Linked DNA regions of Thermus thermophilus. The protein of the gene in region 1 interacts with the protein of each later gene in a pairwise test. Links are inferred from orthologs where the notes say so. Each region holds a gene or a part of one and is shown in the gene's direction. Other genes may lie near its edges.

Evidence for each region.
Region 2: the proteins of recA (region 1) and dprA interact in binary tests that used the Bacillus subtilis proteins (3 or more experiments, as listed by UniProt). The link is inferred for Thermus thermophilus from one-to-one orthologs.

Annotation. Positions count from the first base shown.
Region 1 is NZ_AP025158.1:2,020,629-2,034,371, reverse strand. The notes cover bases 10,299-13,297. They hold recA (recombinase RecA), read left to right. Parts: upstream 10,299-11,286; coding sequence 11,287-12,309; downstream 12,310-13,297. Other genes in these bases: rny (ribonuclease Y), read left to right, coding at 12,310-13,297; thpR (RNA 2',3'-cyclic phosphodiesterase), read left to right, coding at 10,740-11,336; TthTMY_RS10935 (CinA family nicotinamide mononucleotide deamidase-related protein), read left to right, coding at 10,299-10,743. Outside these bases: alaS (alanine--tRNA ligase), read left to right, coding at 1-1,864; TthTMY_RS10985 (hypothetical protein), read left to right, coding at 1,874-2,560; Holliday junction resolvase RuvX, read left to right, coding at 2,541-2,948; endolytic transglycosylase MltG, read left to right, coding at 2,932-3,942; TthTMY_RS10970 (carbohydrate ABC transporter permease), read right to left, coding at 3,927-4,766; TthTMY_RS10965 (bioflim formation protein), read right to left, coding at 4,770-5,267; TthTMY_RS10960 (hypothetical protein), read left to right, coding at 5,301-6,020; TthTMY_RS10955 (enolase C-terminal domain-like protein), read left to right, coding at 6,031-7,116; TthTMY_RS10950 (HAD family hydrolase), read right to left, coding at 7,102-7,728; TthTMY_RS10945 (MFS transporter), read right to left, coding at 7,721-8,770; TthTMY_RS10940 (glycine cleavage system protein T), read left to right, coding at 8,810-9,586; more of TthTMY_RS10935, read left to right, coding at 9,559-10,298; more of rny, read left to right, coding at 13,298-13,743. UniProt on the Bacillus subtilis protein: Multifunctional protein involved in homologous recombination, DNA repair and competence.
Region 2 is NZ_AP025158.1:1,850,811-1,864,516, forward strand. What follows is about bases 6,716-9,677. They hold dprA (DNA-processing protein DprA), read left to right. Parts: upstream 6,716-7,675; coding sequence 7,676-8,680; downstream 8,681-9,677. Other genes in these bases: era (GTPase Era), read right to left, coding at 6,716-7,591; TthTMY_RS10000 (manganese catalase family protein), read right to left, coding at 8,684-9,592. In the rest of the region: TthTMY_RS09945 (GNAT family N-acetyltransferase), read right to left, coding at 1-337; TthTMY_RS09950 (hypothetical protein), read left to right, coding at 378-584; TthTMY_RS09955 (hypothetical protein), read right to left, coding at 857-1,231; proS (proline--tRNA ligase), read right to left, coding at 1,359-2,792; TthTMY_RS09965 (2,3-bisphosphoglycerate-independent phosphoglycerate mutase), read left to right, coding at 2,825-4,042; TthTMY_RS09970 (Uma2 family endonuclease), read left to right, coding at 4,052-4,600; TthTMY_RS09975 (DHH family phosphoesterase), read right to left, coding at 4,578-5,555; TthTMY_RS09985 (acyltransferase), read right to left, coding at 5,754-6,641; more of era, read right to left, coding at 6,686-6,715; TthTMY_RS10005 (hydrogen peroxide-inducible genes activator), read left to right, coding at 9,703-10,656; TthTMY_RS10010 (branched-chain amino acid transaminase), read left to right, coding at 10,643-11,599; TthTMY_RS10015 (hypothetical protein), read left to right, coding at 11,779-12,018; tRNA (guanosine(18)-2'-O)-methyltransferase TrmH, read right to left, coding at 12,008-12,592; hisG (ATP phosphoribosyltransferase), read right to left, coding at 12,589-13,209; TthTMY_RS10030 (ATP phosphoribosyltransferase regulatory subunit), read right to left, coding at 13,206-13,706. UniProt on the Bacillus subtilis protein: Protein that helps load RecA onto ssDNA during transformation. Binds cooperatively to circular ssDNA, is able to bridge different segments of DNA. Favors the loading of RecA onto SsbA- or SsbB-coated ssDNA and formation of RecA-DNA filaments.

The DNA of each region.
Region 1 (13,743 bases):
CATCCAGGAGGTGGCCCGGATGAGCGGCAGGCCCTACGAGGGGAAGGCTTCGGTGAGCCACCGGGTGATCGCCGACCACGTCCGGGCGGTGGTGGCGGCCCTCTCTGACGGGGTGACCTTCTCCAACACCGGGCGGGGCTACGTGATCCGCCGCCTCCTCCGCCGGGCCCTGAGGCACGGCTACCTCCTCGGGCTTTCCGACCCCTTCCTGCACCGCCTCGCCCCCTTGGTGGCGGAGCTCCTCGGGGACTTCTACCCGGAGATGCGGGAGAACCTCCCCGCCGTGGAGAAGCAGATCCGCCTCGAGGAGGAGCGCTTCCTGGAGACCCTGGAGGGGGGCCTCAAGCGCCTGGACGCCCTCCTCTCCGGCCTCAAGCCCGGGGAGGTCCTGCCCGGGCAGGAGGCCTTTAGGCTCTACGACACCTACGGCTTCCCCCTGGACCTCACCGTGGAGATCGCCGCGGAAAGGGGCTACGGCGTGGACACGGAGGGCTTCCAGAAGGCCATGGAGGAGCAGCAAAGCCGCTCCCGGGCCGCCATGGCCTTTGAGCGGGAGATCTTCAAGAAGGGGGCCCAGGTCCTGGAGGAGCTCTACGCCGAGCGGGGGGCCACGGAGTTTTTGGGCTACACCGCCCTCGAGGCCGAGGCCGAGGTCCTGGCCCTCCTCGCCGGGGACCAAAGCCTTGAGGAGGCAGGGCCCGGCACCGAGGTCCAGGTGGTCCTGGACAAGACCCCCTTCTACGCCGAGGGGGGCGGGCAGATCGGGGACTTCGGCCTTTTGGAGTGGCCTGGGGGCCGGGCCCGGGTGGAGACCACGAGGAAGACGGAGGGGGGAATCTTCCTCCACAAGGCCCGGGTGGAGGAAGGGGTGCTGAGGGTAGGGGAGAGGGTGCGGGCGGTGGTGGACCCGAGGAGGCGGGACACCGAGAGGAACCACACCGCCACCCACCTCCTCCACGCGGCGCTAAGGGCCGTCCTCGGCCCCCACGTGCGCCAGGCGGGAAGCCTCGTGGCCCCGGATAGGCTCCGCTTTGACTTCACCCACCCCGAGCCCCTGAAGCCCGAGGAGCTTGAGCGGGTGGAGCTTCTGGTGAACCGCTGGATCGTGGCCGACTTCCCCGTGACCTGGCGCTACATGCCCCTGGAGGAGGCGAGGAAGGAGGGGGCCATGGCCCTCTTCGGGGAGAAGTACGGGGAGGTGGTGCGGGTGGTGCGGGTGGAGGGAAGCCCGCTTCCTGGCCTCGAGTCCAAGGAGCTCTGCGGCGGCTGCCACGTGCGCCGCACCGGGGAGATCGGGGCCTTCCTCATCCGGAGCGAGGAGGCCGTCTCCGCCGGGGTGCGCCGCATAGAGGCGGTGACGGGGGAGGAGGCCATCCGCTTCGCCCGGGGGAGCCTGAACCGCCTGAAGGCCCTCGCCGAGCGCCTCGAGGTGGGGGAGGCCGCCCTGGAGGAGAGGCTGGAGAAGCTCCTCGCCGAGCTCAAGGAGAAGGAGCGGGAGGTGGAGCGCCTCAAGGCCCGCCTGGTCCAGGCCACCTTGGGGGGCGGCGGGAGGCCTTCCCTGGAGGAGAAGGGGGGCCTCACCTGGACGGTGGCCGAGCTTCCCGGCCTGGACGCCAAGGCCCTCCGCCAGGCGGCGGACGACCTGGTGGCCCGGGGGGCGGACGTGGCCTTGGTCCTAAGCGAAGGGCAGGCGGTGCTGAAGCTCTCCTCCAGGGCCCTGGAACGGGGCCTCGAGGCGGGGGCCCTCTTCCGGGCCCTCGCGGAGAGGGCGGGGGGCCGGGGCGGGGGCAAGGGGGCTTTGGCCCAGGGGGGCGGCCTGGACCCCAAGAAGGCCCGGGAGGCCCTCCCCGGTCTTCTCCCCTAGAATGGGGGCATGGTCCTCCTAAGCCTTTTGGCGGTGGCCCTCTCCTGGGCCCTCTTCGCCCTCACCTTCGGGCGGTTGCAGAGGAGGCCTTCCCTGCACAACGCCCTCTATAGCCTCGGCCTCCTCTTCTTTGCCCTGGCGGTCTCTGCCGAGCTCCTCGCCCGGCTCCAGGGGGCCTGGAGCCCCTTCCTCTACCGCCTCTGGTACTTCACCGGGGCGATGCACGGGGTGACCTTTTTAGGCTTAGGAAGCCTCGCCCTCCTCAGGCCCGGGGCGGCCCGGGGCCTCCTCCTCGCCCTAAGCCCCCTCTTCCTTTGGGGCCTTTACCTGGTGGCCTCGGCCCCCTTGGACCTCGCCCGCCTCCCTGAGCCCTACGCCCCCCTGGGGGCGGCCTTCCCCCCGCCCGGCCTCACCTCGCCCAGGCTTTGGACCATCCCCTTTAACCTCCTGGGCACGGCCCTCATGGCCGGGGTGGCCCTCTACACCACCCTCCTCTTCCGGCGCCAAAACCCCTTGCGGGCCCGGGGCACGGCCCTCATCTTCCTGGCCGCCCTGGTCCTCGCCTCCACCAGCGCCCTAAACCGCTTCGGGGTGGCGGGCCTCGAGGAGGCGGGAAGGGCCTTGGGCGTGGCCCTCCTCTACCTGGGGGTGGTCTTGGCGGACCAGAGCGTTCAGTATGCGGGTGGGCGCGCTTGACGTGGGGGAGGCCCGGATCGGCCTCGCCGTGGGGGAGGAGGGGGTGCCCCTGGCCTCGGGCCGGGGGTATTTGGTGCGCAAGACCCTGGAGGAGGACCTCGAGGCCCTTCTGGACTTCGTGCGGCGGGAGGGCCTTTCTAAGCTCGTGGTGGGCCTCCCCTTGCGCACCGACCTCAAGGAGAGCGCCCAGGCGGGGAAGGTCCTCCCCCTGGTGGAGGCCCTGAGGGCCAGGGGGGTGGAGGTGGAGCTATGGGACGAGCGCTTCACCACCAAGCTCGCCCAGGAGCGCCTCAAGCACGCCCCCAAGCGGCTTCGCCGGGACAAGGGGAAGCTGGACGAGCTCGCGGCCGTGGTGCTTCTGGAGGACTACCTTGCCCGAGGGATCTAGGAACTGGCTTCGGCGTGGGGTGGTGGCCCTCTTCCTCACCTTCCTCCTCCTCCTCTACGCCCTCTGGCTTCTCGGCCCCACGGGAAGGGAGGCCGTGGTGCGCATTCCCCGGGGGGCCACGGGGGCGGAGGTGGCGAGGATCTTGGAGGAGGCGGGGCTTCTGCGCTCGGGCCACGCCTTTTCCGCCTACCTCCGCTTCTCGGGTCGGGCGAAGCGCCTCGTTCCTGGGGTCTACCGCCTGAAGGGCGAGGGGGCCTTCCGCCTGGCCCGGGCCCTCACCGGGGGCGTGAAGCCCCTAAGCGTCACCCTCACCTTCCCCGAGGGGGAGAGGGCGGTGGACTACGCCCGGAGGCTCTCCGAGGCGGGGCTGGACGGGGAGGGCTTCCTCAGGCTCGTGGAAGGCCCGGGGGCCCTCAAGCCCCCCTACGTGGAGGGGCGGACCCTGGAGGGCTACCTCTTCCCCGCCACCTACACCTTTGACCTCCTCGCCACCCCCGAGGAGGTGGTGCGGGCCATGCTCCGCCGCTTTGAGGCGGAGCTCACCCCTCCGGTGCAAAGGCTTCTAGCGGAGCGAGGGCTTTCCGTCCACGCCTGGGTTACCCTGGCCTCCATCGTGGAGAAGGAGGCGGGGAGCGCCGAGGAGATGCCCTACATCGCCGGGGTCTTCCTGAACCGCCTGGAGCGGGGCATGCCCCTCCAGGCCGACCCCACCGTGGCCTACGCCTTGGGGAAGAGGCTTCCGGAGCTTTCCCGGGAGGCGGGGGACTTCCAGGTGGACTCCCCCTACAACACCTACCGCTACGGCGGCCTTCCCCCGGGGCCCATCGCCAACCCCGGGCAGAAGGCCCTCCTCGCCGTCTTGAACCCGGTGCGCCAGGACGAAAAGGGCCGCCCCTACCTCTACTTCTTCCACGCCGGGGGGCGGCTTTACCTGAACGTGGATTTCGCGGGCCACCTCCGGGACCTTGCCCGCTACCGCTATGCCTCCCCGTGACGGAGGAGCCGGAGCTGGGCGTAGGCGAAGAGGAGGGTGAGGACGAGGAGGACCACGGTGATGGCCGCCGCGTACCCCAGGCGGAAGCTCTCAAACCCCGCCTCGTAGAGGTAGTAGCCGAGGACCCGCGTGGCCCCGTAGGGCCCCCCCCGGGTGAGGAGGAAGACGGCGGCGTAGGACTGCAGGGAGAGGATCGTCCCCACCACCAGGAGGAAGACCACCGCGGGCCGCATCAGGGGCAGGACCACGTAGCGGAAGGCCTCCCAAGGCCCGGCCCCGTCCACGTAGGCGGCCTCGAGGAGGGTTTTGGGGATGGCCTTGAGCCGGGCCGAGGCCACCAGGACCCCGTAGCCCAGGTGCCGCCACAGGGTGAAGGCCACGACCATGAGGAGCGCCCAAAACCCCTCCCGGTCCCAGGGGGGGATGGGGAGGAACTGGGCCAAGGCCCCGTACTCCGGGGTAAAGAGGGTGTACCAGGAGAGGGTCGCTCCCCCCAGGGTGACGAGGCCCGGCAGGAAGAGGAGGCTCTTGGCCAGGCGCTCGTAGGGCAGGCCGTCCAGGACCACGGCCAGGACCAGGGAGAGGGCGAGGAAGGGGGGAAGGGCCAGGAGCATGAACTCCAGGGTCACGAGGAGGCTCTTCCAGAAGGCGGGGTCTTGCAGGAGGTCCCGGTAGTTCTTGAGCCCCACGGGCCTGGGCTCGGAAAGCCCCGACCAGTCCCAGGTGGAGAACCGGACCACCTCCAGGAAGGGGTAGAGGACGAAGAGGAAGAGGGGGAGGAGGGCCGGCAGGGAGAAGAGGAGGAGGGGAAGCCTCTTCCTCACGGGCTACCAGAGGTAGAGGAGGGAGAGGAGGAAGGGGTAGCGGTCCGAGGCGGAGACCTCGAGGGCCCAAGGCTCCAGGTAGAGCCTGAGCCCCGCCCCCCAGGCCAGATGGAGGCCCGCCCCCGCCTGGTAGCCGAGGCCGAGGCCCAGGGAGAGGGCCCCCCCGGGAAGCTCCACGCTCGCCAGGGGGCCGAGGTGGACCCCGAAGGGGTAGCGGAGGTCCAGACCCAGGCCCGCCGAGGCGAAGAGGCCCTCCACCACCAGGCCGGGGAAGAGGTTGGCCTTGAGGAGGGCGTAGGCCTCGGGGCTTTGCGCCAGGAGGACCTGGAGGTCCAGGCCGGTGTCTATTCCCAAGGGGCTGAAGGGCAGAAGGGCGCTTCCCTGGAGGTAAACGCCCTTGTCCGGGGCGTAGCCCAGGCCCAGGGTGTTCTCCGGGTAGGCGGGGGCCTGGGCCAGGGCAAGGCCCAGGGCGAGGCCGAGGAGGGCGAAAAGCCGCTTCATGGCCCCTCCATCCTACCAGGTAGCATGGGGGGCATGGAGGTGGCCTTCTCCCTGGAGCCCGCCCCCTCCCTCGTCCCCGCGAGGGAGGTGCCTTTGCTCGTCCTCGTGGGCCTCACCGGGGTGGGGAAGAGCACCCTGGTGGAGGCCCTGGGCCTTCCCCGGCTCCCCGACCGCCGGGAGCTCGTGGACCGCTACGTCCTCCCCCGCTACGGGGCCAAGCCCCCCATTCCCCGGGAGGAGCGCTTCCGCCTTACGCGGCGCTTCCGGGAGGAGTTCCCCGGGGGGGTGGCGGAGGTCCTGGCCCGGGGGTACGTGCCCCCAAGGCCCCTCCTCCTCTTTGACGGCCTGAGGGGGGAAGGGGAGGTGGCCTACGCCCTGGAGCACCTCCCCGAGGCCCGCTTCGTCCTCCTCCACGCCCGGGAGGCCACCCGGCTCAAAAGGCTCCTTTCTCGGCGGGACGCCTTTGACCGCGTGGAGCTCCGCCCCGAGGAGATGGCGGAGCTAAAGGCCTTGGCGGAAGGGGTTCTCTCCCCGGAGGAGCTGGAGGAGGCCTTGGCCCTGGCCCCCCTGGAGGAGGTCCTCGCCAAGCTCAAGATCGTGGCCGAGGAGAAGCGGAACTACGACCCCCAAGGCCCCTTGCGCCTCCTTCAGGGCCACCCCCGGGCCCTGGTCCTGGACACGGAGGCCCTTTCTCCTGAGGAAGAGGTCCTGGCGGTGCGGGCCTTTCTCCAGAGGCACGGCCTCGGCCCATAGAATGGGGGCTATGCCGACGGTACGGGACCTGCGCCTCATCCCCTTCCGCATCCCCCTGAAGGCCCCCTTGCGCTGGGGGAAGGCTTCGGAGCTTGCCGCCTTGGAGCACGCCCTTTTGGAGGTGGAGCTTTCCGACGGCTCCCTAGGCCGGGCCGAGGTGGCCATCCGCCCCACCATCTACGGGGAGACCCTGGGGAGCGTGAGGGCGGGGTTGGACTACCTGAGGCCCAAGCTTTTGGGCCTCGAGGCCGACGACCAGGAGGGGATAAGGGCCGTTCTGGAGGCCTTCCCCTTTAACTTCGGCCTCAAGGGCGCCCTGGACACCGCCCTCTGGGAGGCCTGGGCGCGGAGCGAGGGGGAGGAGCTTCACCAGGTCCTCAAGCCCGCCAAGCACCGGGTGCGGGTGGCCTACATCCTGGGCCTCGGGGAGGAGGACGAGGTCCTGGAGGACGCCCGCATGGCCTTTGGGGCGGGGGTCCGGGTCTTCAAGGTGAAGGTGGGGCGGGACCTGGAGGCGGACACCCGCCGCATCCTCCGCCTGAAGGAGGCCTTCCCCGAGGCCGAGCTCTACGCCGACGCCAACGAGTCCCTTCCCCCCAAGGAGGCCGAGCGCTACCTTTTGGCCTGGAAGGAGCTTGGCCTCCGCTACGTGGAGGAGCCCTTGCCCGTGGAGGAGGTGGAGGCGAGGCGGGCCTTGAGGGAGAAGGGGATCCTCCCCCTCATCGCCGACGACGCGGCCATGACCCCGAAGGACCTCAGGCGGGAGCTACAGCTCAACACCTTTGACGTCCTCAACCTCAAGCCCGCCCGCACCGGCGTCACCTGGACCCTGGAGATGCTCGCCCTCGCCCGGGAGAAGGGCAAAAAGGCCATGGTGGGGAGCCAGGCGCAAAGCGCCTTCGGGGCCTACCAGTCCGCCCTCCTCGCCTTCCAGCAGGGGGTGACGGAGCCTTGCGAGCTCGCCTTCCACCTCAAGGCCGAGGGCGGCTTCTTCCCCTTTCCCCCCTTCCGCGAGGGGTGGCTTTATTGGGAGGACCTGGTGGAGGGCCGCTTTGACGAGGAGGCCTTCGCCCGCTACGCCCTAAAGGAGGCCTAACGCCTCCCGGAAGTCCCGGAAAACCCCCCTCGCCCCCGCCTCCCGAAGGGCTTCCGCCTCGTGCCCCGTGAGGAGGCCGTAGGTGGGGATCCCCGCCCCCACGGCGCTTCTCACCCCGGAAGGGGAGTCCTCAAAGGCCAGGGCCTCCTCGGGGGCCACCCCGAGGCGCCTTAGGGCCACCCGGTAGGGGAGGGGGTCGGGCTTTCCCCGGCCCACCTCCTCCGCCAGGACCAGGAGGGGCGGCCTTAGGCCCAGGGCCTCGAGGACGTGGCGGGCGTTTTCCTTGGGGGCGTTGGTCACCACGCCCCAAAGGAGGCCTTTCTCCCGGATGTGCTCCAAAAATTCCGCAAGCCCCGGGGTGGGCCTGAGCCCCTGGGCGAGGGCCCGGAAGCGGGCCTCCTTGGCGGCGATGAGCCTTTCCGCCTCCTCTCCCTCCAGGCCCAAGAGATCCCGGACGATCTCGGGGTTCAGCCTCCCCGAGATCCTTTTCCGGTAGAAGATGGGGTCCACCTCCAGGCCGTAGGGCGCCAGGGCCTCCCGCCAGGCCAGGAGGTGCAGGGGGTCCGTGTCCGCCAGGGTGCCGTCCAGGTCAAAGAGGACCGCCTTAAGCACGGGCCACCTCCCGCTCCGCGCCCCGGAGGAGGAGGTAGAGGGCGAGGCTTAGGGCGAAAAGCCCCAGGGGGATCCCCCGGTCGGGCAGGAGGGCGAAAAGCCCGGGGATCAGGGTGCTCCCCGCCGCCCCGGCGTACATGAGCCCCCCCAGGGCCCGGTGGCCGAAGCGGGCCTGCACCAGGGCGAAGAGGGTGGAGAAGAGGGGGCCGAGGAGGAAGCCCGCGAGGGGGAAGAGGAGGGCGGTCTGGGGGAGGAAGTTGAGGAGGAGGAGGCCCATCACCCCGAGGAGAAGCCCCCGGAGGGCCCTCAAGGGGTCCTTGGCCACCCTTCCTGCGAGGAGGAGCCTGCCCAAGGCGAGGAAGAGCCAGTAGAGGGTGAGGAGGAGGCCGCCTAGGGAGGTGGCGTGGCCCAAGGCCTCCAGCCAGACCCGGTTCCAGGTGGCCAGGGCCCCCTCGAGGCCCGTGTAGAGCCCCACGGCGAGGAGGAAGGGCCAGAGGGCTCCCCGGGGCCTTTCCTTGGGCCTTTCCGCCGCAGGCGCCCCGAGGACGAGGGCGCCTGCGAGGAAGGCGAGAAGGCCCGCCAGGCTCAGAAAGGCGGCGTAGGGGAGCCAGGCCAAGGCCAAAGGGGTGAGGACCGCCCCCAGGCCAAAGGCCACGTTGACCCGGTTCAAAAGCTCCACCCGCCTTTCCGGGTAGAGCTCCCCCACGAGGCTGTTCCCGTGGACGTTCATCACCCCCTCCCCCAGGCCGAGGAGGAAGGCCAGGGACGCCATCCAGGCGTAAGAGGGGGCGAAGGGAAGGCCGAGAAAGGCGAGGCCCACCAGGCCCAGGGCCAGGGGAAAGAAGGGATGGCGCCTCTCCTCCTGTCCCAGGTGCACCCCGAGGAGGAGGCCGAGGAGGAGGGCGGCGAAGTAGAGGGAGGCCCCCTCTTCCGTCCCGTACCGCTCCCGCCAGTAGGGCAGGGCGGCCCCGGGGAGGGCCACGATCACCCCCACGAGGAGGAGGGCAAGGAAGGAGCCGGCGAGAAAGCGCACGGACCGCATTCTCCCCCTGGGGTGACCCTTTGGTCAATAATGGGGAGGATGGAGCGCCTTTTGGCCCAAGCCCTTTCCGGCGAAGGCTTCTTCGCCTTCCCTGGGGTGCTCCTCCTCCGGGGCCCCGACGCCTTTTCCTTCCTCCAGGGGCAGGGCACCCGGGACCTGCGACGGGTTTCGGGGCCTGCTGGGGTGCTCTTCCTCAACCACAAGGGCCAGATTGAAGAGGCGGCGACCCTCTTTCCCCACCCCGAGGGCTTCCTCCTCGCCCCTTGGGGGAGCCTCGAGGGCCTGGAAAGGCGCCTGCGCCGCTACATCGTCTTTGACCAGGTGGAGCTTGTGGCGCTGCCCCTCTTCCGCCTCCTCTACGCGGACGGCCGCGAGGAGGTGGGGGAGAGGGCCGAAGGGGCGCTTCCCCCGGAGCTCTATCCCCTCTACACCCTGCTCAAGGGCCTCCCCCTCCTCTCGGACATCCAAGGGGAACTCCCCCAGAGCGTGGGCCTTCTCCACCTGGTGGACTACGGCAAGGGGTGCTACGTGGGCCAGGAGATCATGGCCAGGACCGAGGGAAAGGAGGCGCCCTACCGCCTTGTGGGCCTGAGGGCTCTGGAGGGGGGCGAGGCCCCGGCGGAGCTCTTCCTGGGGGGAAAGCGCGTGGGGGAGGCGAAGCGCCTTCTAAAGACCCCCTTCGGCCTTCTGGGCCTCGCCGTGGTGCGGAAGGAGGTGCCCGTGGGGGCGGAGGTGGAAGGAGGTGGGGGGCGGTACCGCGTGGAGGCCCTTCCCTTTAAGGAGGCGGCATGGAGCGGGCAGAGATCCTCGGGGTAGGCACCGAGCTCCTCTACGGGGAGACCCTGGACACCAACACGGCGGAGATCGCAAGAAGCCTCAAGCCCTACGCCCTCAAGGTGGAAAGGACCCTTAGGGTGGCGGACGAGGTGGCGCCCCTGGCCCGGGAGGTGGAGGAGGCCTTCGCCCGGGCCAGGCTTGTGGTCCTCTCCGGCGGCCTCGGCCCCACCCCGGACGACGTGACCCGGGAGGCGGTGGCCCTGGCCTTGGGGGAGCCTTTGGAGCTGGACGAGGCCGTGCTTGGGGAGATTGAGGCCTTCTTCCGCGCCCGGGGGCGCGCCATGCCTGAGGCCAACCGCAAGCAGGCCATGCGGATCCCCTCCGCCACCTGGCTCAAAAACCCCCGGGGCACCGCCCCGGGGTGGTGGGTGCGCAAAGGGGGTAAGGACCTGGTCCTCCTCCCCGGGCCCCCTCCCGAGTGGCGCCCCATGTGGCAGGAGGTTCTGCCCCGCCTGGGCCTGCCGCGAAGGCCCTACGCCGAAAGGGTCCTGAAGACCTGGGGCATCGGGGAGTCGGAGATCGTGGAGCGGCTTGGCCCCCTCTTCGTCCGGGGGGAGGAGGTGGAGGTGGGCACCTACCCCAAGGTCCACGGGGTGGAGGTGGTGGTCCGGGGCCGGGAGGACCGGGTGGCGGAGCTTGCCGAGCGGATCAAGAAAACGCTCCTTAAGGAGGTCTGGGGCGAGGGGGAGATGACCCTCGCCGAGGCGGTGAAAAGGCGCATGGAGCGGGAAGGGGCCACCCTCGCCACCATGGAGAGCCTCACCGGGGGGCTTCTGGGAGCGGAGATCACCCGCGTGCCGGGGGCGAGCCGCTTCTATTTGGGGGGCGTGGTATCCTACTCCGTAGGGGCCAAGGCCCGCTTCGGGGTGCCTCAGGACCTCCTCTCCCGGACGGTTTCCGCCGAGACCGCCCGGGCCATGGCGGAGGCGGCGCGGTCCCTCTTCGGGTCCACCTACGCCCTGGCCACCACCGGGGTCGCGGGGCCGGACCCCCTGGAGGGCGAGCCCCCGGGCACGGTCTACGTGGCCCTGGCGGGCCCCACGGGCGCGGAGGTGCGGCGCTACCGCTTCCCGGGAGACCGGGAAACCGTGCGCTTAAGAAGCGTCTACGCGGCCTTGGCGCTCCTTGTGACATGAGGCTCTTCTACGCGGTCTTTTTACCCGAGGAGGTCCGGGCGGCCCTGGCGGAAGCCCAGACCAAGGTCCGCCCTTTTCGCGGCTGGAAGCCCGTCCCTTCCCACCAGCTCCACCTGACCCTCCTCTTCCTGGGCGAGCGGCCCGAGGAGGAGCTTCCCGACTACCTGGCCCTGGGCCACAGGCTCGCCCGCCTCGAGGCCCCCTTCCGGGCGCGGCTTCGCGGGACGGGCTACTTCCCCAACGAAGGAACCCCCCGGGTCTGGTTCGCCAAGGCGGAGGCCGAAGGCTTCCTCCGCCTCGCCGAGGGGCTTCGCGCCGGGGTGGAGGAGCTTTTGGGCGAGGAGGCGGTCAGGATCCCCGGCTGGGACAAGCCCTTCAAGCCCCACATCACCCTGGCCCGGAGGAAGGCCCCGGCGCCCCGCGTGCCTCCCGTCCTCTTCGGCCTGGAGTGGCCGGTGGAGGGCTTCGCCCTGGTGCGCTCGGAGCTTAAGCCCAAGGGGCCGGTGTACACCGTTTTGGAGAAGTTTTCCCTGAGAGGTGAGCATGGACGAGAGCAAGCGCAAGGCCCTGGAGAACGCCCTGAAGGCGATTGAGAAGGAATTCGGCAAGGGGGCGGTGATGTGGCTGGGCGAGATGCCCAGGCAACAGGTGGACGTGATCCCCACAGGCTCCCTCGCCCTAGACCTCGCCCTGGGGATCGGCGGCATCCCCCGGGGGCGGATCGTGGAGATCTACGGCCCCGAGTCCGGGGGCAAGACCACCCTGGCCCTCACCATCATCGCCCAGGCCCAGAGGCGGGGCGGGGTGGCCGCCTTCGTGGACGCGGAGCACGCCCTGGACCCCCTATACGCCCAGCGCCTCGGCGTCCAGGTGGAAGACCTCCTGGTCTCCCAGCCCGACACGGGCGAGCAGGCCCTGGAGATCGTGGAGCTCCTCGCCCGCTCGGGGGCGGTGGACGTGATCGTGGTGGACTCGGTGGCCGCTTTGGTCCCCCGGGCGGAGATTGAGGGGGAGATGGGGGATCAGCACGTGGGCCTCCAGGCCCGGCTCATGAGCCAGGCCCTCCGCAAGCTCACCGCGGTGCTCGCCAAGAGCAACACCGCCGCCATCTTCATCAACCAGGTGCGGGAGAAGGTGGGGGTCATGTACGGCAACCCCGAGACCACCCCGGGGGGGAGGGCGCTGAAGTTCTACGCCAGCGTGCGCCTGGACGTGCGCAAAAGCGGCCAGCCCATCAAGGTGGGGAACGAGGCCGTGGGGGTCAAGGTGCGGGTCAAGGTGGTGAAGAACAAGCTCGCCCCCCCCTTCCGCGAGGCGGAGCTGGAGATCTACTTCGGCCGGGGGCTGGACCCCGTCATGGACCTGGTGAACGTGGCCGTGGCCGCGGGGGTGATTGAGAAGGCCGGGTCCTGGTTCTCCTACGGGGAGCTCCGCCTGGGCCAGGGGAAGGAGAAGGCGGCCGAGGCCCTGCGGGAGCGGCCCGAGCTTTTGGAGGAGATCCGGGCCAAGGTCTTGGAGCGCTCGGACCAGGTGGTCCTGGCCGCAGGCGAGGACGAGGGGGAGTAGATGTCCCTTCTGGACCTGGTTCTTCTGCTCCTGGTCCTGGGGCTTGGGGGGGTCCTCCTCCTTAGGCGGAAGGGGGAGGACCGCTCGGCCCAGGAGGCCAAGGAGCTCCTGGAGGCGGCGAGGCGGGAGGCCCGGGAGGTCCTGGAGGCCGCGCGGAAGGAGGCCCGGGACATCCTGGAGGCCGCCCGCCAGGAGGCCAAGGCCCTGCGCCAGGAGGCGGAGGCCCGGGCCAAGGCCCAGCGGGAGGAGGTGGAGGCGGAGATCAGGCGCCGCCTCGAGGCCGCCGAGGCCGAGGCCAAAAAGCGCCTGGAGGAGGCGGAGGGACGCCTTAAGGCGGAGCGGGAGGAGCTTCGCGCCGAGCGGGAGCGCCTGAGGTCCCTCCAGGAGGAGCTCAAGGAGGAGCGGGAGCGCCTCAAGGCGGAGCGGGAGGAGCTCCGCCGGGAGGGGGAGCGGCTCGCCAAGCGGGCCGAGGCCCTGGACGCCAGGGCGGCGCGGCTGGAGGAGGCGGAGGCGGAGCTTGTCCGTAAAGAGGAGGCGCTCAAGGCGGAGGCCAGGGCCCTGGAGGAGCGGCTTAAGGAGGTGGAGCGGAAGCTCTACGAGGTGGCGGGCCTCACCCCCGAGGAGGCCCGCAGGCTCGTCCTGGAGCGCCTGGACCGGGAGCTGGAGGAGGAGAAGGCCCAGAGGGTGCGGGCCGCCCTGGAGCGGGCCCGCCTCGAGGCCAAAAGGGAGGCCCAGAAGATCCTGGCCCAGGCCATGCAACGCCAGGCCTCGGAGACCGCGGCCCAGCTCGCCGTCACCGTGGTGCCCATCCCCTCCGACGCCATGAAGGGGCGGATCATCGGCCGGGAGGGGCGGAACATCCGCGCCTTTGAGGCCCTGACGGGGGTGGACCTCATCATTGACGACACCCCGGACGCCGTCCTCCTCTCCTCCTTCAACCCCATCCGCCGCGAGATCGCCCGCATGGCCCTGGAGGAGCTTTTGAAGGACGGGCGCATCCACCCAAGCCGCATTGAGGAGGTGGTGGAGAAGGCCAAGCAGGAGATGAAGACCTTCATCTACGAAAGGGGGGAGGAGGCGGCCTTGGAGGCGGGGGTGGTGGGCCTGAAGCCCGGCCTCATCCAGCTTTTGGGCCGGCTCCACTTCCGCTCCAGCTACGGCCAGAACGTTCTGAAGCACTCCATCCAGGTGGCCCACCTCGCCGGGATCATGGCGGCGGAGCTCGGCCTGGACGCCGCGCTTGCCCGGAGGGCCGGGCTCCTCCACGACATCGGCAAGAGCGTGGACCGGGAGGTGGAGGGAAGCCACGTGGAGATCGGCATCGCCCTGGCGCGGCGCTTCGGGGAGCCCAAGGAGGTGGTGGACGCCATCGCCCACCACCACGACCCCGACAACGCCGAGACCCTCTACGCCGTTTTGGTGGCCGCGGCCGAC
Region 2 (13,706 bases), 160 kb from region 1 along the record:
AGGCGTAGTGGAACTGCTCCAGCTCGGCGATGGCCTCAAAGTCGCTTTCATAGGTGGCCTCCCGCACCTTAAGGCGGTAGCGGTAGGCCTCGCCCCCCAGGGGGCTTTCCCGCACGTGCTCCAGGGTCTTGGCAAAGGGGGGCCAGAGGGGGAAGGCGCCCTCGAGGGCGTACTCGTCAAAGCCGAGGACGGGCTTCTTGAACTCGGTGCGAAGCCTCACCCGCTCCCCGGGCCTCAGCCACTTGGCCGCGTCCCCGCTCATGCGCAAGGTCACGCCCCCCTCCAGGAGGACCTCCCCGTACCAGCGCCAGTAGACCCTCCGCCCTAGGACGCGCATCGTGCCCCCATGGTACCCCACTTAATGTTAAGCTCATCCCATGAAACGATCCCTTGCCCTGATTCTGGCCTTGTTCAGCCCGTTGGCCCTCACCCAGTCCCCCAAGGAAGCGGTGGAATCCGCCCTCAAGGCCGCCTTCGGCAACTGGAGGGGCAGGACCTACCAGGGCCTGGACCGGGTGGCCTACTACACCCCCGAGGGCCAGGAAACTCAGGTCTTGGCTAAGGCTCAGTATCCGCGGGAGTAGAAAAGAACAACAAGAAATGATAAACCCACAACAATTAAGGCGACCAAGGAAAGAACGCCCAAAGCACGCCATTCGCCAACCTTTTTCACCCAAGAGAGTGTGGCATGATACAGGAAACTGAAGAAAAAGGCCTGCAACAGTAGCCCAGGAGCTTCTCTAGCCTCTACTCTTTTGTCGAGCACCAACGTAAACAGGTTAATGAGTCCAAAGAAAGCTAAAGCCACAAGAAGAAAGGATTGCCAAGGCCTAAGTTTCCACATCATCGCCATACCTCACCAAGGCGAAGTTAAGAGTCCAAACACAAATCCATAAACAAAACCTTTACCAACGTTCGCCGCAAAGTCACGAGCATTCGCATCGCAACGCCCGGTATTGCAACCTATGGCTGCATCTACCGTATACGCTAAAGCAGCACTAATCGCCCCTGAAAGACCACCAATAACCCCCGCGATAACTCCCTCTCCCTCGTAAAGAGCTAGCTCCTCATCCGAAAAAAGCGAAGGAGATTCAAGCAAGGAAGTAGCCCACTCAACTGTTTGAACTTCACCCCGTACTCCCAGGGCCAGGATGTGCCCCTGCGCCCTAGCGCCCAACGGGGCATAGGCCAAAAGCCCAAAGGCCATGAGCACAAAGAGGAACCTGCGCATGACTCAACCCCCTCAAGGGTGAGGTTACCACGCCCCCCCCCCCTTCCTGTCAAGAAGCTTTCAAGAAGGCGCAATCCCCCACCCCGCCCGTCCGGGACTGGCGAGAGGGGAGAAGGCGCCGAGAAGCTTAGTACGCCTTGGCGAAGACCACCCGCTTGCCGTAGGCGGAAGGCCTCCCGCAGCGGACGCAAAGGCCCTCCTCCGCTTCGGCCTCAAAGGGCACGCAGCGGGCGGTGGCGGTGGTCTCCTCCTGGATCAGCCGCTCGCAGGCCTTGTCCCCGCAGTGGAAGGCCAGGGCGAACCCCTCCTGCACCGCCTCCTTGAAGGCCTCGTAGGTGTCCACCTTGCGGGTGTGGGCCTCCCGGAAGGCCAGGGCCCTTTGGTAGAGCTCCTCGTGGAAGGCGTCAAGCTTCCCGGGCAGGGCCTCGGGGAGGGCGGCGAGGGGCAGGGTCTCCTTGCCCCCGAGGCGGCTCGCCAAGACCGCCTGGCCCCCTTCCAGGTCCTTGGGCCCGAGCTCCACGCGGAAGGGCACCCCCTTGAGCTCCCACTCGTGGAACTTGTACCCCGGGGTGTAGTGGTCCCGGTCGTCCAGGTGGACGCGAAGCCCCTTGGCCAAAAGGGCCTGGCGGAGGGCTTGGGCGGCCTCGAGGACCCTTTCCCGGCTTTCCTCCTTGTAGATGGGGACGATGACCACCTGGATGGGGGCGAGGCGGGGCGGGAGGACGAGGCCCTTGTCGTCCCCGTGGGTCATGACGATGGCCCCGATGAAGCGCCAGGAGAGGCCCCAGCTCGTGGTGTGGACGTACTTCACCTGGAGGTCCTTGTCCTGGAAGGTGATGTCAAAGGCCCGGGCGAAGTTCTCCCCCAGGTAGTGGCTGGTGCCCGCCTGGAGGGCCTTGCCGTCCTTCATCATGGCCTCAATGGTGGTGGTGTAGACGGCCCCGGCGAACTTCTCCTTCTCGGTCTTCAGGCCCTCAATCACGGGGATGGCGGCGTACTCCCGGGCGAGGCGGGCGTAGACGCCAAGCATCCTCCGCACCTCCTCCTCCGCCTCCTCCCGGGTGGCGTGGGCGGTGTGCCCCTCCTGCCACAGAAACTCGCTCGTGCGGAGGAAGGGCCGGGTGCGCATCTCCCAGCGCACCACGTTGCCCCACTGGTTCAAAAGCTGGGGCAGGTCGCGCCAGCTTCGGATCCACTTGGACCACATGTAGCCGATCACCGTCTCCGAGGTGGGGCGGACCGCCAGGGGCTCCTCCAGCTCCTCGCCCCCCGCGTGGGTGACCACGGCGAGCTCGGGGGAGAACCCCTCCACGTGCTCGGCCTCCTTCTTGAGGAAGCTCATGGGGATGAAGAGGGGGAAGTAGGCGTTCTGGTGGCCCGTCTCCTTGAACATGCGGTCCAGAACCCCCTGGATGTTCTCCCAGAGGGCGTACCCGTAGGGGCGGACCACGATGGTGCCCCGCACGGGCCCGTAGTCGGCGAGCTCGGCCCTTTGGATGACCTCGAGGTACCACTCGCTGAAGTCCTGGCTCTGGGGGGTTAGGCCCTTCTCCTTCGCCATACCCGCCCATCTTACCCCAGTAAAATGGCCCCATGGACCTCTTCCCCGTCCTCAAGGAGCTCGCCCAGAAGACCCCGAGCAAGATCCTCCTCATCGTCTTGGACGGCGTGGGAGGCCTTCCCCTGGAGCCTGGGGGCCCCACGGAGCTCGAGGCCGCCAAGACCCCGAACCTAGACCGCCTGGCGGAGGAAAGCGCCTTAGGCCTCCTCACCCCCGTCTACCCCGGCCTCGCCCCGGGCTCCGGCCCCGGCCACCTCGCCCTCTTCGGCTACGACCCCTTCCGCCACGTGGTGGGCCGGGGGGCTTTGAGCGCCTTGGGCCTCGGAGCCGACTTCCGGGAGGGGGACGTGGCCCTAAGGGGGAACTTCGCCACCCTGGCGGAGGGCAAGGTGGTGGACCGCAGGGCGGGAAGGCCCTCCACGGAAGAGAACCAAAGGGTCATCGCCAAGCTCAAGGAGGCCATCCCCCGCATAGAGGACGTGGAGGTCCACTTCTACACGGAAAGCGAGCACCGCTTCCTGGTGATCCTCCGGGGGGAGGGGCTGGAGGACCAGGTGACGGACACCGACCCCCAGAAGACGGGCCTGCCCCCCCTAAAGGCCAAGGCCCTGGACGAGGCCTCGGAGAAGACGGCCAGGATCGTCAACCTGCTTTCGGAGAGGATCCAGGAGGTCCTCGAGGACGAGCCCCGCATGAACGGGGCCCTCTTCCGGGGAGCCTCCAAGAAGCCGAGGTTCCCCCGGATGGGGGAGGTCTACGGGCTCACCCCCGCCGCCATCGCCAGCTACCCCATGTACAAGGGCCTGGCCAGCCTGGTGGGCATGGAGGTCCTGCCCGTGGAGGGGGAGGGGGACGCCCTGGAGGGGAAGCTCAAGGCCCTAAAGGAGAACTGGGGGCGGTACGACTTCTTCTACTTCCACGTGAAGAAGACGGACGCCATGGGGGAGGACGGGAACTTCTGGGGAAAGGTGGAGAAGATTGAGCGCTTTGACGCCCTCCTCCCCGAGATCCTCTCCTTGGGCCCGGACGTCCTCGCCATCACCGGGGACCACTCCACCCCCGCCCTCCTCAAGGCCCACTCCTGGCACCCCGTGCCCCTCCTTCTGAAGGCCCCCTACCTGCGGGCGGACGAGGCGAGGCGCTTCACGGAGAGGGAGGCCCAAAGGGGAAGCCTCGGCCACCTCCGGGGGGTGGAGCTCATGCCCCTCCTCCTCGCCCACGCGGGGAAGCTCCTCAAGTACGGGGCCTAAAATGGGGAGATGATCCGCCACCGCCTGAGCCTCGAGGAGTTCCAGGCCCTCCTGGAGAAGGCCCCAGAAGGGCTTCGCCTAGAGCTCTTGGACGGTGAGGTCTACGAGATGGCCCCCATCGGCAGCGGACACGCCAGCCTGGTGACCTACCTGGCCAAGCAGCTGGAAAGGCTTTACGGGGACCGGGCCCTGGTCTACGTGCAAAACCCCCTTCGCCTTTCCCCCCACTCCCTGCCCCAACCGGACCTCGCCCTGCTCCGGCCGCGGGAGGATTTTTACCGGGAAAGGCTCCCCGAAGCCGGGGATGCCCTCTTGGTGGTGGAGGTCAGCTTCTCCACCCGGGAGGTGGACCTTAAGAAGCTCGCCCTCTACGCCCAAGGAGGCGTCCCCGAGGTGTGGCTCGTGGAGGAAGGGGGAAGCCTGGAGGCGTACCGGGAGCCCCGGGGCAACCGTTACCGCCACCGCCTCCTTGTGGAGCCCGGGGAGGAGGTGGCCCCCCTCCTCCTCTCCCACCCCCCTCTCCTCTGGGACCCCCCTAGAGGTACCCCGCCCGCGTGAGCTCCTCCCGGACGGCCTCGAGGACGAGTTCGTAGGCGCGGTCCAGGTCTACCCCCCTCAGGGTGGCCCCGGCGGCGGGGACGTGCCCGCCGCCCCCGAGCTTTAGGGCGATGTTCTGGGCCGAAACCCCGCCCCGGGAGCGGATGGAGACCTTCACCCCCTCCTCCCGCTTGCGGAGGAAGACCGAGACCACGCTGCCCTCCACGTAGCGGATCAGGCCCACGAAGTCGTCGGAGTCCTCCTCCTCCCGCCTGGCCTCCTCGGGGAGGTGGGCGGTGACGAGGAGCCCGCCAAAGTGGAAGGCCACCGTGGAAAGGACCTGCCCCATGAGGCGGAAGTAGGAGGGGGGGCGGAACTGGAGGCGGTCGGTGAGCTCGGCGAGCTTCACCCCGTAGCCCAAAAGCTCCGCCGCCACCCGGAGCACCTCGGGGGTGGTGTTGGCGAAGCGGAAGTTGCCGGTGTCCGTGAGGATGCCCGTGAGGACGGGGGTGGCGATCTCCGCCGTCCACTCCACGCCCAAGAGGTCAATGAGGTCCTTCACCATCTGGGCGGTGGCCGCCTTGGAGGGGTCCACCACGTGGAGGTGGCCGAAGCGGGGGTTGGTGCCGTGGTGGTCTATGTTGATGACGAAGCCCTCCACGGGGACCCCCACCACCCTCGAGGGCTCGGCGCTGTCCAAGGCCACCAGGGTGGCCCCGGGAGGAAGCTTCTCCACGGGGTCGGAGTACTCCTCCTCCTTGGGGAGGAAGCGGAGGAACCTCGGGGGCTCGGCCACCCAGCGGGCGTCCTTGCCCAGGGCCTTGAGGGCCCGGTAAAGCCCCAGGGAGCTTCCGATGGCGTCCCCGTCGGGGTCCACGTGGGTGGCGATGTAGATGGGGCCCTTCACCGCCTTGAGGACCTCCGCCACGAGCCGCATCTTCTCCCAGTACCTGGGTTCGGGCGCGTTGCCGTCCATGCCGCTAAAAGGCTAGCACAAGCCAGCCCTCGGGACCCGGGACAAAAGACTTCCCCCCCACTCGCGAGTAGGGGGGTCCTTGGTGGGCGATGGTGGACTTGAACCACCGACCTCACGCTTATCAGGCGTGCGCTCTAACCAGCTGAGCTAATCGCCCCCGCACGCACTCGTCAGTTTAGCCAAAAAAGCCCCACCCCGTCAAGAGCCTGCCTCCCTCGTTCCGAAGCCCGGGGGCAGAAAGTCGGGGTAGTCGGGGTTTCCCTTGCGGTCGGGAAGCTTAGGAACAAGGTCCGAGGGGTGGGGCTCCCCCTTGCGGCAGTAGGGGCAGTCGTGGCGGACCTTGTAGCGCACGGGCCTCGCGGGGACGCCCAGGGCGATGGCGTGGGGGGGGATGTCCTTGGTGACGATGGCCCCCGTACCCACCATGGCGTCGTCCCCAATGCGCACCCCCGCCAATACGGTGGCGTGGTAGGTGATGCGGACCCCGCTTCCAATGATGGTCTCCTTCAGGGTGACGTCGGGGGAGGCCAGGACGTGGTGGGTGTGGCTGTAGACGTTGACGTAGTCGGAAAGGGAGGTACGGTCCCCGATCTTGATGCCCCCGATGTCGTCCAGGAAGACGTAGCGGTGCACCACCACGTCGTCCCCAAGCTCCAGGTTGTAGCCCACGGAGAACTCCACGTTCTGGAAGAACTTGGGGTTTTTCCCCACCCGCTTGAAGATGAAGGGGGCGAGGGCCCGCCTTATGGCCACCCCCGAGTGCACCGACTGGCCCAAGGGCGTGAGGTCCAAGACCTTCCAAAACCAGAGGAGGGGCTTGACCCGCCGGAACTTCTCCAGGTCGGTGGCGGCGTAGTACTCGGCCTCAAAGGTGATCCCCTCCGGGTCCAGGCCCATGGCCGCGAGCGGGTTCACCTCCAGAAGCTCCTCGTAGGGCCTCCCGTAGAGGAGGCGGGCGAGCTCCTCCCGCACCAAGGCGTTCCGGTCCACATTGGGGTCGGAAAGCCTCTCCGTGAGGCCCCCCAGATAGCGGTCCAGGGCCTTCTGGTGGAGGGGCGCGATCTCGCGGGGAAGAAGCCAGGGCATAGGCCTATGCTACTCCCCAAGGTCCGGGGAAACACCCTCCTGCCTCACCCTACGGAGGAACGGTAGCCGAGTTCCCTTAGGGCCTCGGGGTCCTTGCGCCAGTCGGGGTAGACCTTGACCTCGAGGTCCAGGTACACCTTCTTGCCGAGGAGGGCCTCGAGCTGCTTCCTCGTGGCCTGACCGATCTCCTTGATCTTCCGCCCGCCCTCGCCGATGACGATGGCCTTCTGGGAGGGGCGCTCCACGTAGATCACCGCCTTGATGTAGAGCACGCCGTTTTCCCTTTCCGCCACCTCCTCCACCTTGGTGGCCACGGCGTAGGGCACCTCGTGCCAGAGGCGCTTCATGGCCTCCTCCCGGAGGATCTCCGCCACCCACTCCCCGAAGCTCTGGTCGCTTTTGGCGTAGTCCTCCGGATAGAAGAAGGGGCCTTCCGGCAGGAGGGCGAGAAGGTCCGCCTTGAGCTCGGCCACCTGCCTTTCGTCCAGGGCGGAGAGCATCCGCGGCTCGGCCTCGGGCAGAAGCTCGTGGTAAGCCTTCATCGCCTCCTCGGGGTACTTGGCGGCGTCCAGCTTGTTCCCCACGAGGAGGATGGGCACCTTCCCCGCGAGGGGCTTTAGGGCCTTGGCCACCAGCTCGTCCTCGGGGGTGGGGGGGTGGCGCAGGTCCACCACCCAGACCACGGCGTTCACGTCGGCGAGGGCCTCGTACACCTCCTGGTCCATGAACTCCCCCAGGGCGTCCATGGGCTTGTGCAGCCCCGGGGTGTCCACGAAGACGATCTGGCGCTTCCCCTCGGTGAGGATGCCCCGGAGGCGCTTGCGGGTGGTCTGGGGACGAGGGCTTATGGGGGCCACCTTCACCCCGAGAAGATTGTTGAGCAGGGTGGACTTGCCCACGTTGGGCTTGCCCACGATGGCCACAAATCCGGAATAGGTCTTTTCCGCCATGGTTTCTCCAGGTGATCCCGACCCTGAGGATTCGCCCTTGGGGGCGGGGGCCGGACCTTCCAAGGCCTCCAGTATACTCCAGGCGTGGACCCCTTGGCCCTCGCCCTCCTCCCGGGCATCGGCCCCAAGCGGCTTTTGGAGGTTCTAAAGGCGGAGGACCCTCTAGGCTTCCTGCGGGAGCGCTTCCCCGAGGCCTGGCGGCACCTCCCCCAGGCCGAGGCCCGGGCGGAAAGGGAAAGGCGCCTTGCCGAGGCCATGGGCGTGCGCCTCCTGGGGCTCTGGGAGGAGGGCTTCCCCGAGGGGCTGAAGGCGCTTCCCCAGCCCCCCACCCACCTCTACCTCAAAGGGGAGCTTCCCAAGGAGGGGAAGGCCGTGGCCCTGGTGGGCACCCGCCGCGCCTCCCCTTGGGCCTTGGCCTTCGCCCGGAGGCTCGCCCGGGAGCTTGCCGAGGCCGGGCTTTGGGTGGTCTCGGGCCTCGCCCGGGGCATAGACCGGGAGGCCCACCTCGGGGCCCTGGAGGGGGGCGGGCGCACCCTGGGCGTCCTGGGAAGCGCCCTGGACCGGGTCTACCCCCCGGAGAACCGCCCCTTGGCCCAACGGATGGACCTCCTCTCCGAGTTCCCCTTCGGGACGGGCCCCAAGCCCGAGTTCTTTCCCCGGAGGAACCGCCTCATCGCCGGGCTCTCCCGGGCGGTGGTCGTGGTGGAGGCCCCCCTGGACTCCGGGGCCCTCATCACCGCCCGCCACGCCTTGGAGCTCGGCAAGGAGGTGCTCGCCGTCCCCGGAAGACCCACGGACGAGCGTTCCTTAGGAGCCAACCGCCTCATCCAGGACGGGGCCTACCCGGTGCTCTCCGCCGAAGACGTCCTGTCCTACCTGGGGATGGCCGCAAGGCCTAAGCCCCCCCCGGGCCTCTCCCCGGAGGAGGAGGCCCTTTACGCCCTCCTGCAGGAAAAGGGGGAGACCCTCCCCGAGGCCCTGGCCACGGCCCTGGGGATCCCCCCGGAGCGGGTGCTCTCCCTCCTCACCCTTCTGGAGCTCAAGGGCCTGGCCCGGGCCCTCCCGGGAGGGCGCTACGGGCCAGGCTAGGGGTTACTTGGCCTTCTCGTAGAGCTTCTTGGCGATCTCGTAAAGCTCGCCCGGGTGGAACTCGGGAGCAAACTCGGCGGCGTCGTGGCCCGCGTCAAAGACGGGACCCCCCGTGGGCGGGCCGTCCACCACCACCACCTCGGTGCCGTCCTCAGGGGAGGCCCCCTTCCAGATGAGCCCGAGGTCCCTGTAGTCCTCGGGGCTGAAGCGGTAGAGGTTCCGGTGGAAGCCCAGGTCCATGTACTTCTTGGCCTCGGGGATCTTGCTGTTGTCAATCTTGGGGATGGGGAGCATCTTGGTCATCTCCACCCCGGTGAGGCTTTCCAGGGCCTTGCCGTAGGCGGCGGCGTGCACCCCGCCCCGCACCAGGAGGTAGCCGATCATCTCCCGGGCCACGGGGTTGTCGGTCATCTCGTAGACCCGGAGCTTGTGGGTGCGGGCCGCCACCTCCAGGAAGAAGTTGTGGAGGAGGTCCAGGATGAGGTTACCGCTGGTGAAGACGTACTCCCCGTGCCAGTGCTCCCCCATGGCCCCCATGACCAGGCTGTTGGCTCCCCCGGCGATGAAGTGGGCGGCGTTGCGCACGTCCTTGGCGAAGCCCAGGGGGGCGCTCACGGGGTCCACACCCTCTTCCAGGTCCTTCCCCGGGTTCTTGGCCAGGAGGCTGTTGATGGTGGCCGCCACCAGCTCAATGTGGCCCAGCTCCTCGGTGGCGATGTTGGCGATGAGGTCGTAGTAGGGCTTCAGGGCCTTCTTCCCCCGGAAGTTGAAGGACTGGTACATGTAGTTCATCAGGGTGGACATCTCCCCGAAGCGCCCGCCCAGAAGGGCCTGGACCGCGGCGGCGGCGTTGGGGTCCTGCTCCTTGGGCATGGGCAACTCAATCTGCAGGCGGTCTATCCTCAGGAACATCTTCTCCCTCCTCTCGCCCGGGGGGGTTCCCCGACGGGCACCCTCACCTTAGAAGAAGGGCCGGTTATAAGTCCAATACATCTCGCGTGACGCTAGAATAAGCAAAGGTTATGAGACCGACGCTGGACCAGCTGCGCTACCTCGTGGCCCTGGCGGAGGAAGGGAGCTTCACCCGGGCCGCCGAACGGGTCTACCTCACCCAGCCCGCCCTCTCCGTCCAGATCCGCAAGCTGGAGGAAGCCCTGGGGACGAGGCTCTTTGACCGGAGGAAGGGCACGCTCACGGAGGCGGGCCAGGTGGCCGTGGCCCAGGCCCGGAGGATCCTCGAGGAGGTGGAAAGGCTCAGGCTTTTGGTGCAGGGGGAGGCGGCCTGCTTCCAAGGATCCTTCCGGCTCGGGGTCATCCCTACCCTCGCCCCCTACCTCCTCCCCCGGCTCCTTCCGGAGCTGAAAGCACGTTTCCCCCGTCTTTCCCTCTCGGTGCGGGAGGAGCTCACCCCGGGGATCGTGCGGGGGCTAGAGGAAGGAAGCCTGGACGCAGGGCTCGTGGGCACAGAGGAACGGCACCCAGGCCTTAGAGCCGAACCCCTTTTTACCGAGGCCTTCTGGGTCTACGTGGCCCCGGGCCACCCCCTCTTTGAGCGGGAGGCGGTCCACCCTTTGGAGATCCCCCTCGAGGACACCTGGGTCCTCGCCGAAGGGCATTGCTTCCGGGACCAGGTCCTCTCCGTGTGCCGTCCAAGCCTCGGCAGGCGGTCTGTGGAGTTCCAAAGCGGGGACCTGGAGACCCTGGTCCGCCTGGTGGACGCCGCGGGGGGGCTCACCCTCCTCCCCGAGGTGGCCCTCTGGACCCTCTCTCCGGCCCAAAGGACCCGGTTGCGCCCCCTAAGTCCCCCTGGGGCCGGGCGCACCGTCCACCTCCTTTTCCGGGAGGGCAGCCTCAAGGCTCCCCTGCTCCAGGCCCTGGGCGAGGAAGCGCGGCGAGTCTTCACCCTATTGCGCTCCGACACGGGGATGCAAGAAAGCACTATGATGGGGGCGGAGGTTCGCCATGACCAAGCCTGAGGCCAAGGGCGGCGATGTGCAGATCAGGGCCGGACTCATCTGGATGAACGGGGCCCTGGTGCCCCAGGAGGAGGCCAAGACCAGCGTCCTAAGCCACGCCCTCCACTACGGCACCAGCGTCTTTGAGGGGATAAGGGCCTACGAGACCCCCAAAGGCCCCGCCATCTTCCGGCTCAAGGAGCACGTGAAGCGCTTCTACAACTCCGCCAAGGTGCTCCGCATGGAGATCCCCTTCGCCCCGGAGGAGCTGGAGGAGGCCATCAAGGAGGTGGTGCGGAAAAACGGCTACAGGAGCTGCTACATCCGCCCCCTGGCCTGGATGGGGGCGAAGGCCCTAGGGGTCAATCCCCTCCCCAACAACCCCGCCGAGGTGATGGTGGCCGCCTGGGAGTGGGGGGCCTACCTGGGGGAGGAGGCGGTGCGCAAGGGGGCCAGGCTCATCACCAGCTCCTGGGCCCGCTTCCCCGCGAACGTCATGCCCGGCAAGGCCAAGGTGGGCGGCAACTACGTGAACTCGGCCCTGGCCAAGATGGAGGCGGTGGCCGCCGGGGCCGACGAGGCCCTCCTCCTGGACGAGGAGGGGTACGTGGCCGAGGGGAGCGGGGAGAACCTCTTCTTCGTGCGGGACGGGGTCATTTACGCCCTGGAGCACTCGGTGAACCTCGAGGGCATCACCCGGGACTCCGTGATCCGCATCGCCAAGGACCTGGGCTATGAAGTGCAGGTGGTGCGGGCCACCCGGGACCAGCTCTACATGGCCGACGAGGTCTTCATGACCGGGACCGCCGCCGAGGTGACCCCGGTGTCCATGATTGACTGGCGGCCCATCGGCTCGGGAACAGCGGGGCCCATTACCTTGAAGCTCCGGGAGGTCTACCTGGAGGCCGCCACGGGACGGCGGCCCGAGTACGAGGGCTGGCTCACGTACGTGCATGGGCAATAGGCGGTTGCGCAAGAGCGTGGAGAGCTACCAAGCGCGTATCCGTGAGCACCAGGCCAAAATAGAGGAGGAGTTGCGTAGGCCCGAGCCCAGGTGGGAGCTGATCTGGTACTGGGAGCGCGAGATCCGTGCCTACCAGAAGCGGGTGGAGCGGCTTCTCCGCAGGATGGGAAGGAGGTAGGATGCCCAAGGCGGAAGCCCGGAAACGGGCGCGCAAGGAACACCTGAGGGAGGTCCTGGGGGTGCTCCTGGACGAGATGGACGAGGCTTCCAGGGCCTTCCAGAACGCTTGGAAAAGGGCCAAGGAAAACCCGGGGGACGAGGAGGCCTGGGGGGAGCTTCAGGTCTGGGTTTCCGTGCTCGGGGTCAAGGCCCAGGCCCTGGAGGAGCTCTTGGAGGAGGAGGCCCTCCTCACTTCCTGAGCCAGTCCGCAAGCACCTTCTGGTAGAGCTCCGGGTCTAGGCGGGGCCTGTCGTAAAGCCCCGCCTTTAGCCTCTGCCGTTGGGCCTCAAAGAGGATCACCGCCGCGGCCACGGAGACGTTGAGGCTTTGGACCATCCCCAGCATGGGGATCTTGATGGCCCCGTCCGCCAGGGCCAAGGCCTCCTCGGAGACCCCCCACTTCTCCGCCCCGAAAAGGACGGCGGTGGGCTTCGTGTAGTCCACCTCCCGGAAGTCCCGGGCGTCCTCCCTAAGGGCGGTGGCGTAGACGGTGAAGCCTCTTTCCCTTAGGAAGTGGAAGGCCTCGTGGATGTTGGGGTGGACCCGCAGGTAGACCCACTTGTGGCTACCTCCGCTCGTCTCGTTGAAGGTGGGCACCCCGCCCGTGGGGTTCACGGCGTGGGCCTCGAGGACCCCCACGGCGTCGCAGGTGCGCAGGATGGCCGAGAGGTTGTGGGGCTTGTGCACGTTCTCCAGGAGGACGGTGAGGTCGGGCTGCCGCCGCCTCAAGACCTCCTCTACCCTTTGCCGCCGGGTTTCCGTACGCTCCCTCATGGTCCGGAAAGCTCCCTGAGCCTCTGGATCAAGGGCTTGAGGAGCGCCCGCTTGAGCTTGAGGGCCTGCCGGTTCACCACGAGCCTCGCCGTGGAGTGGGCGAGGACCTCCACCTCAACAAGCCCCGCCGCCCTCAGGGTGGCCCCCGTCTGCACCACGTCCACCACGGCGTCGGCGAGACCGGTGACCGCGGCGAGTTCAATGTTCCCGGAAAGCTCCACCACGTCCGCCGCCCAGCCCCTTTCCTTGAGGAGCCTCGCGGTGAAGTTCGGGTACTTGGTGGCGATGCGGCGGATGGGCCCCGTATCCCCGGGGCGCCTGATGAGGGAGAGCCGGCAGGCCCCAAAGCCCAGGTCCACGGGCTCAAAAAGGTCCCTTCCCGAGTCCAAAAGCACGTCCTTGCCCACCACCCCGATCTCGGCGATCCCCAAGTCCACGTAGACGGGGACGTCCTTGTTGCGAAGCTCCAGAAGGGCCACGCCCCCCTCCTTCCCGTGGAGGAGGGCCCTCTCCCCGGCTACCTCGGGGAGGTCCAGCCCGGCCCGCTTCAGGACCTCGTAGGCCTCCCGGAAGATCCGCCCCTTGGGCAGGGCCACGGTGAGGGCGAAGCGCCTCATTCCACCCTCCAGATCTCCTCCCCCCGGGCGAGGAAGGGGATGCCGCGCCTTCGGGCGTAGGCCACGGGGTCCTCCCCGTGGAAAAGCTCCGTGCGCCTTTCCTGGGCGAAGCGGCGGAGGGCCTTGAGGTCCAGGGCCAAGACCTCCGGGGCCTCCTCCTCCTTGGGGAGCTGCAAGGCCTCAAGAAGCCGCTCCACCCCCAGGGCAAAGCCCGCGGCCTTGGGGAAAAGGGCCCCGTCGTACCGCCCGCCCCCGAGGAGGGGGAGGCCGAACCCCGGGGTGTAGGCCCGGAAGAAGATCCCCGAGTAGTACTCGTACCGCCGGGCCATGCCCAGGTCCAGGAGGACGGGCCTTCCCAGGAGGTCCAGGGTCCTCTCCAGCTGGGCGAGGGCCTCTTGGGCCTTGGGGGGGAGAGGAAGGCCCCGCGCCTCCTTCAAGACCTCCTGCCCGCCGTAGAGGTCGGGGAGGGCGAGGAGGACCTTCCGCGCCTCCTCGGG